3 regions of the Methylobacterium sp. OAE515 genome follow, and region 3 is predicted to be linked to each of the others. Evidence: riboswitches for the same ligand, from Rfam matches in the RefSeq annotation. Region 3 holds a riboswitch; each other region holds the start of a gene.

Region 1 (3,251 bases), 2.0 Mb from region 3:
GCAACGATCCGAACCAGCCGAGCGGCTCGCCGAAGGTGACGCCGGCCGACGCGATGGTGGTGGGCGTCTCCGGGACCCGGTTGCCCACCGGGTCGTAACTGGAGAACCGGGCATTGGTGATCGTCAGATCGCCCTCCAGCGAGAGCCAGGGCGTCACCGCGTAGCGGTTCGTCCACTCGACCCCGAAGCGCCGGGTCGGACGGCTCGGCTCCGTGGTGCCGGTATCGCCCTGGAAGATGTTCTCGGACGCGAAGTCGAGCCGGAACAGGGCGAGGCTCGTCTCAAGCCCAGGGAGCGAGCGGTTGCGCAGACCCACCTCGTAGCCCGTGGAGGGCACCAGGAACGGCGAGCGGGTGATGTTGAACAGGGGGCTCGCGGGATCCACCGTGGCGGTGACGCCGCGCGCGTCGTTCGAGTGGAAGCCGCCGCCGTAATTCACGTAGAATTCGGTGGCGAACCAGGGACCGAGCACGAGCCCGAGCTTCGGGTTGACGATCCCGTCGGTCGCCTTGCCCGAGTTGGCCGGCGTGTCCGAACGGACATCGGCGAAGTAGCCGTCGGCGCGCACGCCCACGCTCGTGCGCAGCCACTCGGTCCAGCGCACCCGCGTGTCCAGGTAGAGGGCACCGCTCGACTCCAGCACCCGGTCGTCGAGCACGGTCGCGCGGTACTGGCGGGAGGCGGTGTTGAACAGGCCGACCCGGATCGAGTCGGTGCGGGTCTGCGCGCCGATCTCGACCTCCAGCGGTCGGCCGAACAGGTCCCCCTGGAAGATGTGCAGCACCTCGCCGCCGCCGAGGATGCGCTGGTCGCGCTGGTGGAACTGGTCGCCGCTGACGGGATCGTTGAGGAAATAGGTGAAGTCGTTGAACAGGTTCATCTGATAGCGGATCACGTAGGCCGAGGCCCACGTCACGCCGGTCTCGTCCGTCGCGCTGAACCGTCCCGAGAGCGAGAAGCGTCCGCTGTCGCCGCCATCCGTGGGATTGAGCGTGCCGTAGCGGCCGATCAGCCCTTCCCCCACGGCGCGCTCCGGGATTTGGTTGGTGGCGGTCCAGCGGGCCGCGTAGGCCATGCCGGTGATCGAGAACCCGTCCAGCGCCGTGCCCTGGCTGTAGCGGGCCACCCCGTTGATCTTGCGCAGCGCGTCCGCGACCACCCAAGGGCCATCGTAGACCTGAGCTTCGCCTGCCAGGAGGAGGTTGCCCTCCCCGAGCGGCACGGTCGTGATCGACAGGGCCCGCTTGTAGCCGAACGAGCCGATCGAGGTCAGGGCGAGGTTCTTGGCGGTCGTGTCGAGATAGTCGATCCGCACCGAGCCCGCCGAGGCGAAGTCGCCGTCGCGCACGAAGTACGGCCCCTTGTGGAACGCGACTGCGCCGACAAGCTCCGGGATCAGGAAGTTGAGGTCGGCGTAGCCCTGCCCGTGGGCGTGGGTGCGCATGTTCACCGGCATGCCGTCGACGCTGATGGCGATATCGGTGCCGTGGTCGAGGTTGAAGCCGCGCAGGAAGTACTGGTTGGCCTTCCCCTCCCCGGAATGCTGGGTGACGATCAGACCCGGCACCGCCTCCAGCACCTCGCCGGGGCGCGTCACCGGCCGGCTGTTGAGCTGCGCGCTCGTGATCACGCCGGCGCTGGCCGAGTCCACGGTGAGCAGCGGACCGCCGATCCCGGTCGTGCCGCCGACATACCCGGCGCTCGCCGACAAGCCGATCCGTGCGGGGACCGTCGGCTCGGCGGTCACCGAGATTTCGTCGAGCTGCGTCTCGGCGCCGGAGACGGGGCCGGACCGGTCCTGGGCTGAGGCGGCGGACGTCAGGGCTGCCAAGGCTGCCAAGGCGGCAAGGGCTGGGAGCGCGGAGCGCACGGACGGACGGGACATGGGACCTCGGGCGGCGGCAGTGGCACGTCACCGCGAACGAGGCCGTGCCGGCCGCTCCCGCGACCGTCTCCGGCATCCCCCGGGACACCCCGCCCGGCGGACCTCGCGTGTGACCACGGCAGACGGCAGGTCTCCTGGCTCGCGGGTCGCCGCCCTCGCGTCGTCTTCCCGGGCGAGGTCGCCCAGTGACGTGGTGACGCGAAGGCTCACCGCTTACAGTTGCGGGGGCAGCCGCGGCTTTGGGTCGAACCCGCACCGCATTCCCTTTTGATCCCCGAGGGGAACCGTCGCGGGCACCATGGGTCGTGCGCCCGGAGCAGGTCAACGGGCCGGCCCGGGTTCACGCGCGCTGTGGCCTGCGCACGACACCGCCGTGCCCGCGCCTCGGCTGCCCGACCAGGCCGGAGACCTGAGCCGTGCAGGTGGCCGTCGCCACATCATCGCCGTGAACGTGCAGTCAAGCTTGGCCAACGCCAGGTCGGTGAGAGGCGCCGGCCCGAACAGGGTGGCCGCCGCGTGGCGGAACGCGGCTGAAGGAGCACGGAGCGCAGATGCATGCAGGGTAGCGAGAGGACGAAGATTGCTCCTGTCCTGGGTGTCATCGCGATGACCTGCACCCTGGGCGCCTGCAATACTGGCGCGCCGGTGCTCACGACAGGGTCGATTCCGGGTCACAAGCCGCCGATGGTCGTCAGCGATGCCGAGCGCGATTGTCTCGGTCGGGCCATGTATTTCGAGTCGAACCGCAGCGATGGGGATGGGCTGATCGCCGTCGGCACCGTTGTCATGAACCGGCTGGAGAACGCGATCTTCCCGGGCGGCATCTGCGCCGTGGTGGGCCAGCCGGGACAGTTCGCTCCGGGCGTCCTGACCAAGCCGATGCAGGACAAGGACCTCCAGAAGGTCGCCGATGCGGCCGACGCCGTCCTGGCAGGCGAGCGGCACCCGAAGGTCGGGAAGGCGATGTACTTCCACACCGCGGGCCGGCACTTCCCCTACAACAACATGCATTACGTGGCTGTCGCCGGCGGCAACGCCTTCTATGAGAAGCGCGATTCACGATCGGCCCAGCGCGAGAAGGCGCAATTGCCGGCCTCTGTCTCGACCTATGCGGCCGCACCGGGAGCGCCCACGCCGTAAAGCCGAGCGCGCGGTAGCGAGACATCGTGCGCGCGGGTCGACAGCATCTCTCCGGTCCGGCGTCTCCGGGACGTCCGGCGCGGGCCCATCGAAGCCTGCGGCCGGACACGAGCGGCGTCCGCCGAGGAGATCCGGATCGACGCGCGAGGCCGAGCACTTTCCGAGGCCGCGATCGAACTCAAGCCTAGCCTTTAGGTTGTATGCTCGCATTCAACTGAGCGACCCC
Region 2 (3,251 bases), 2.7 Mb from region 3:
TACCCGGTCCTCGGCGAAGACCGAGGCCTGGCTCGTCTGCGTGGCGTAGGCCGGACGCGCCTGGCCGTTCTGCGGGAAGAAGCCCGGATCGTAGCCAGTGAGCGGTACGCTGGTTGTCGGAGCGTCGAAATAGAAGTTGTTGGTGTGCCGGAAGTCGATGTGGTTCACGTCGAACCCGGCGACGAACTGGTTGGCGAAACCGAAGAGGCTGCCCCGGAACGTCGCGTCGAGCCGGTCTCCGACCTGCTCCTGGCTGTGGTAGATCTCGAGATAGTCGCCCCGGTCCACCAGCCCAGTGCCGCGATTGTAGGAATACTGCTCGACGTCGAGCCAGTGGCGCCGGCTGGTGAGCCGGTAGGCGGTGTTGCGCACCATGATGTCGGCCGAGGGCGACCACTCGGTCTTGAGCTGGGTCCAGTTGTCGGCCCAGGTGATCTTCGCGTCGCGGACGTTGTAGTTGTTGAACCGGATCAGGTCCGGGATCCGTCCCTCGATTAGCGGCGTGCCCCAATAGCGGGCGGGCTCCTGGTAGCCGAGGTCGTGGCTCAGCGTGAACGCCAGGTCCGGGCTCGGCTGGAACAGCAGGGCGGCCGAGACCGCGAGGTTGCGGAAATCGCCCTCGGGGCGGATCCAGCCGTCGGCGCGGTTGCCGCTGACGTTGAGGCGGTACGCGAAGGTGTCGCCGAACTCCGCTTGGCCAAGTGCGCCGCCGGAATCGAGGGCGAGGCGCGCGACGCCGTCGGTGCCCACCACCGCGCGCGCGGCGTTGATCGGCACGAAGACCGGCTTCTTGGGCACCACGTTGATGACGCCGCCGATGGCGCCGTCGCCGTAGAGCACCGAGGACGGCCCGCGCAGCACCTCGATCCGCTCGACGTTCCAGGTATCGAACGGGAAGGTTACGGTGTTGGCGCCCACGTAGAAGCGCGTGCCGTCGTAGAGCTGCTGGATCGAGTTCGGGCCGGCGAAGCCGCGGGACGTGAACGCGCCGTTGCCGTTGCCGGGGGCGGCGATCGTGGTGATGCCGGTGGCGTCCTGGGTCACGGCCTCGGCAATCGTGTCCTGGCCGCGCAGCCGCGCGGTCTCGCCCGACACGATGTCGAGGCTGGCCGGCGTCTCCAGGGGCGTCAGGCCGATCCGGCTCGCGGTCCGGTCACGGGTGCGCAGGTTGAGGCTGTTCGGGACGGCACGGTCCGAGCCGCCACCATCCCCCTCAACCGAGAGCTGCTCGAGGGTGACGGTTTCCTGCGCGGCGGCCGGGCTCGCGAAGAGCGCGAGGAGCACGCCGCAGAGCGGTGCGGGCCCGCCCGATCTGGTGCGATTGTTCGTAGGTGACATGGCAGAGGAGGTCCGTGCGCGGCGCGGGCCAGCCGGCTCGTCCTACAAGCAGTGTAATAACATTACAATTGCTCGGAATCATCGGAAGCTCGGTGGGCGCAGACGCGCAGGTGCGTGCGGCTACCCCAAAGGCGATCGATACGGTCAGGACGGGCATCGGGAGCGGTGTCGCGGGCGCGCTTGCTGTGGCACGTCACCGCGAACGAGGTCTCGCCGACCGCGCGGATGCACGGGCGTCTCGACACCCGCCAGGACAACCCCGCCCAGCGCGTTTCGCGTGTGACCACGGCTGACGGCAGGTCTCCTGGCTCGCGGGTCGCCGCCCTCGCACCGTCTTCCCGGGTCAGTGACCCAGTGACGTGGTGGTGAAGGGCTCGCCGCTTACAGTTGCGGGGACAGCCGCGGCCTCGGGGCGAGCCCCTCACCGCGTTCCCTTTTGATCCCCGAAGGGAACCGTCGCCGATAAGCTTGGCCTTACGGTTCATCCGCGTCAAGCCGAACGAGGTGGCGGCGTGGGCCGAGGACCCCGTCGGTTCTCATGGGGGCAGATCAGACGGCGATGGCGGGCTTCGTGCCCACAGCGCGCGAGGGTGAAGAGGCGCGTACTGATAGTAAATTTCTGTTTATAATGATATAGGCTCTCAATAATAAGCAATACATCGAGTATTTTTTCATATTAAACCAGAAAGGAAGACGTTCGATCCCGTAGGATGCTCTTGGAACTTTTTACGTGCTGCTGCGTACTGAACGCGTGTCGTGCCGATGGAAGGATCGGGATTATCCGAACACAGGTCTCGGATCAGAGCGGGTCGGTAGCGCTTTCGAACGGGGACCAGTAAAGGAGGGCCGATAGAGATGAGCTACAGATTGGAAAATCCCGGCCACCCGGGTGGATATGTGCGGCGGAATATCGTCGAGCCGCGCAACTTGACCGTCATGGACGCAGCCGGATTGCTCGATGTGCCGCGTCAAACGCTGTTCGATTTCCTCAATGAGGAGGCCGCGCTGTCTCCGGAACTGGCTCTGCGGATCGAGATGGTGTTCGGGGTCGAAATGGAGACCTTGATGGAGATGCAGACCCAGTTCGACATCGCCGACGTGCGCAAGCGCTGTCAGAACCTCCGGAGCGAACTCGCCGCCAAGGCAAGATCCCACTTGGCTGCATCGGAGGCTCAGGAAACGAGCGCTCCGCCCCCGACGATCATCCGACGTGGGCACGTGTTCGGCTGAGGTTCGTCCGAACCCACGGCGCATAGACGCCGCAAGAAGCGGCGCGTTTTCGGCGCGGACGGACGAGACCGGTTTATTCACGCCGCTCCCGTCCCTCTCTCCGCCTTTGCCGCTGCGCCGGGGCGGTGCTACAGCCGGGCAACCCCGTCGGTCCCGACGTCCGCGACGCCGCGGCCTATGCGCCCGGACGTCCCGTCCGAGGCGGTGACGGGTGCCGGCGGAATCATGAACACACGACCTCCCAGAAGCGGCGGCCCGAAGGGGCGTAAGCCACAGGCCGGCAAGGTCCAATCGAACGGCCGTGCCCGCACCGGCCCGCGCACCAGCGCCCGCGACGCTGCCGAGCGCGCCGCCCGCAACCGCGGCGACGATGCCGGCGCGCGCGATCCCTGGGGCGGTGCGGCACCCGCCGCGCCGGCCCGGGCGCCAAAACCCCGTGCCGCCGCGGACGGTGCGCTGGCACGCCACACGGCGCCGGCCGGGCGCGGTGCACCGGGCGCCAAGCCCGGACCGAGACCTGCGCCGAAGCGGCACGAAGGACCCGCTCCCGCCCCCGGCCCGACCCGGCGCGAGCAGCGCGCCGCCGCTTCCGCGACCCTCGCCTCCGGGGTGCAGACCCTGATGGTCGAGCCGGACGAAGCCGGCATGCGCATCGACCGGTTTCTCACCGCTCGCTTCCCGCT
Region 3 (3,251 bases):
CCGCCACGGCCGGCAGCCTGCCCCTCGTCGACGAGGCCGGGAAGCTGCAGGCCGAGATCGCCTACGTGGCCTATACGGTGGCGCCGGAAGTCGGTCGCGAGCGCCCCGTCACCTTCGCGGTGAATGGCGGGCCCGGCGCGGCTTCCGCCTATCTCAACATCGGCGCGATCGGACCCTGGCGACTGCCCACGGGCGGCGACAGCATCAGCCCCTCGCAGCCTGTGGCGCTCACGCCCAATGACGGGACGTGGCTCGGCTTCACCGATCTGGTCTTCATCGACCCGGTCGGCACCGGCTACAGCCGCGCTGCGGACGGCAACGGCAAGGCCTATTGGAACATCGATTCCGACGCCTCGACCCTGGCTGCGGTCATCGCTCGCTACCTGCGCGTCAACGACCGGATGGCGAGCCCGAAATTCTACGTCGGCGAGAGCTACGGCGGTTTCCGCGGGCCGCTCATCACCGAGAAGCTTCAGGACGATATCGGGGTCGGCCTGTCCGGGATGGTGCTGCTCTCGCCGGTTCTGGACTTTGCGTGGCTGGAAACGCCGCGTGCCAACCCCTGGGGCTACGTCCTGAAGCTGCCCTCCCTGGCGGCCGGCGCCCTGGAGCGGTCCGGCACAATCCCGACCCCGGCGCTCCTGAAGGACGCCGAATCGTACGCCTCGGGCGCCTATCTGGCGGACCTGCTCAAGGGGCCGAGCGACGCGACCGCCGTGGCACGCATGACCGAGCGGGTCGCACCCCTGGTCGGGCTCGATGCCGCCCTGGTGCGGGCGCAGGCCGCGCGCCTGTCGACCCGCAGCGTCCAGCGCGAGATCGACCGCGCCGAGGGTCGCGTGACCAGCGCTTACGATACCGGCATCACCGGCTGGGATCCCAATCCGGACGCGGCCCAATCGAGCTTCGACGACCCGCAGCTGACCGCGCTGCAGGCGCCGCTGACCAGCGCAATGCTCGACCTTTACGCGCGCACTCTGAAATGGCCCGTGCCCAATATGCGCTACGAACTCCTGAACAATGCGGTGAACCGCGGCTGGAGCTGGGGGTCGGGCCGGCAGGCGCCCGAGGTGCTGTCGAACCTCAAGAGCACCCTGGCGCTCGATGGCCGTCTGCGGGTGCTGGTGGCGCACGGCTTCACGGATCTCGTGACGCCCTACTACGCCTCGAAGCTCCTGCTCGCGCAGGTCCCGGCCTACGGCGCCGGTCGCGTCAGCCTCGCGGTCTACCCCGGCGGCCACATGTTCTACACGCGGCCGGATTCCCGCGCCGCGTTCAAGGCGGATGTGGAGCGGCTCTACGCGGATGCCATGAAGGCGCGCGACGCCGGACCGGCACCGGCGGGAGCGCCCGCGGAGCGCCTCAAGGATACGCCCTGAGCGATGAGAGGCGCGCGCTCTGGATAATCCGGATCTTACCGCTCGCCACTCCGTTGTGCGCAAGCCGCCATGCGTCTACAACGGCTCCGTGACGGTGCCCCGGCAACGGGGTGAAAAGGGAATGCGGTGAGGGGCGCGAGCCTCGACTCCGCGGCTGCCCCCGCAACTGTGAGCGGCGAGCGCCTGCCAGAGCGCCACCGGAGCGATCCGGGAAGGCGGCAGGCGCGCAGAGCTGCGAGCCAGGAGACCTGCCGTCACGCCAGGATCCCGGAATGCCGCCGGTGGGGCGGCTGGAGACATGTTGATGACCACCTCGACCCTCGCCCCCGTCGCCTCCGGCACCCGCTCGTCCGAGCGTTCGGTCGCCGTCGCGCTTGCGGCCTTCCTGGGCCTCGGCCTCCTGTTCATGGCGGGCTTCTCGCCGGCGATCGCGCTCCACAACGCGGCGCACGACTTCCGGCACACCCAGAACTTCCCCTGCCACTGACGCCTGCGTCGCAGGGATGATCATCCGGCTTCTGTCGGCGGCGCTCGCCGCCGGCTTCCTCGCGGCTGCGGTCGTGACGGGGCTCGAACTCACGCTGACCTCGCCGCTGATCGTGGCGGCCGAGCGCTACGAGCACAAGGAACCGACGCATCAGGCGACGATCGGCCTGCCGATCGTGCTGGCGCATGCCGGGCACGACCATGCCGCGCCCGACGCCGCGCCGGAATGGCAGCCCGGCGAAGGCCTCCCGCGCATGGCGTTCACCGCGCTTGCGACCCTGGTCGGCGGCGTGGGCTACGCCCTGCTGCTCGGCGCCGTGATGCTCGCCTGCGGGCGCGATCCGACGCCGCAGGTCGGCCTCGCCTTCGCGGTGGCGGGTTTCGCCAGCGTCGCCCTCGCCCCGGGTCTCGGCCTGCCGCCGGAACTGCCCGGCAGCGAGGCCGCGCCGCTCGCCGCACGGCAGCTCTGGTGGGTGATGACCGCCGCCGCCACAGGGATGGGCCTGTACTTGATCGGGATCCGGCGCTCGCTGATCGCGATCCTGGGCGGACTCGTCCTGATCGTCGCGCCACACGCCGTCGGCGCGCCGCCGGCACCGGAGGGCGCGTCCGAGCTGCCCGCCGCGCTGGCCGCACAGTTCGCGGCCCGCTCGCTGGCGATCAGCTTCGTGTTCTGGATGCTGATCGGACTCGGCCTCGGCTGGGCGTGGCAGGCCTTCTCGCGCGAGACGGCAGCGGGGACCGCCCGTGTCTGAGACCGTCCTGTACGTCTGCACCACCTGCCGCCGCGAGGGTGACGACGCGGCCGGTCCCCGGGCCGGCGCGCGCCTGCTCGAGGCCCTGCGGGACCGCGCCGGCGATGCCCCGGATCTGCGGGTCGAGCCGGTCGAGTGCCTGTCGGTGTGCAAGCGCCCCTGCACGGTGGCGGTCGCCTCGGCCGACCGCTGGACCTACGTGTACGGCGACATGGATCCGGCGGCCTCCGCCGAGACCATCCTCGCCGGGCTCGCGGCCTACGCGGCGACGCCGGACGGCATCGTGCCCTGGCGCGAGCGCCCGGCCGAGTTCCGCAAGGGCGTGATCGCCCGCATCCCCCCTTTTCCCGAACCCCGCCCGCGCACCGCCGGCACCCTGGAGGCCGCGGAATGACCCTCGTGAACAAAATCCCCTGCACCATCGTCACGGGCTTCCTCGGTGCCGGGAAGACCACGCTGGTCCGCCACGTGGTGGAGAACGCCAAGGGTCGTCGCCTCGCCATCCTGGTGAACGAGTTCGGCGATGTCGGCTTCGACAAGTCGTTCCTGGCCGCCTGCGGCGTCGAGGGCTGCACTGAGGACTCCATCGTTGAGCTGCCGAACGGCTGCATCTGCTGCACCGTCGCGGACG

What was found. Region 3 has a riboswitch for cobalamin ahead of ABIE45_RS11110 (CbtB domain-containing protein). Riboswitches for the same ligand answer to the same signal wherever they lie in the genome.
Positions count from the first base shown of each region.
Region 1: it holds a riboswitch for cobalamin, as region 3 does, so the genes downstream of both, ABIE45_RS21020 (TonB-dependent receptor domain-containing protein) here and ABIE45_RS11110 (CbtB domain-containing protein) in region 3, are expected to answer to the same signal.
Region 2: it holds a riboswitch for cobalamin, as region 3 does, so the genes downstream of both, ABIE45_RS24315 (TonB-dependent siderophore receptor) here and ABIE45_RS11110 (CbtB domain-containing protein) in region 3, are expected to answer to the same signal.

Region 1 is NZ_JBGMUV010000001.1:4,314,940-4,318,190, forward strand. It holds gene ABIE45_RS21020 (TonB-dependent receptor domain-containing protein) at 1-1,885, opposite strand, end outside; cobalamin riboswitch at 1,992-2,189, opposite strand; gene ABIE45_RS21025 (cell wall hydrolase) at 2,441-3,025, shown strand.
Region 2 is NZ_JBGMUV010000001.1:4,977,435-4,980,685, forward strand. It holds gene ABIE45_RS24315 (TonB-dependent siderophore receptor) at 1-1,338, opposite strand, end outside; cobalamin riboswitch at 1,615-1,811, opposite strand; gene ABIE45_RS24320 (HigA family addiction module antitoxin) at 2,194-2,568, shown strand; gene ABIE45_RS24325 (RluA family pseudouridine synthase) at 2,794-3,251, shown strand, end outside.
Region 3 is NZ_JBGMUV010000001.1:2,266,727-2,269,977, reverse strand. It holds gene ABIE45_RS11115 (S10 family peptidase) at 1-1,379, shown strand, start outside; cobalamin riboswitch at 1,455-1,650, shown strand; gene ABIE45_RS11110 (CbtB domain-containing protein) at 1,684-1,866, shown strand; gene ABIE45_RS11105 (CbtA family protein) at 1,883-2,620, shown strand; gene ABIE45_RS11100 (DUF1636 domain-containing protein) at 2,613-3,014, shown strand; gene cobW (cobalamin biosynthesis protein CobW) at 3,011-3,251, shown strand, end outside.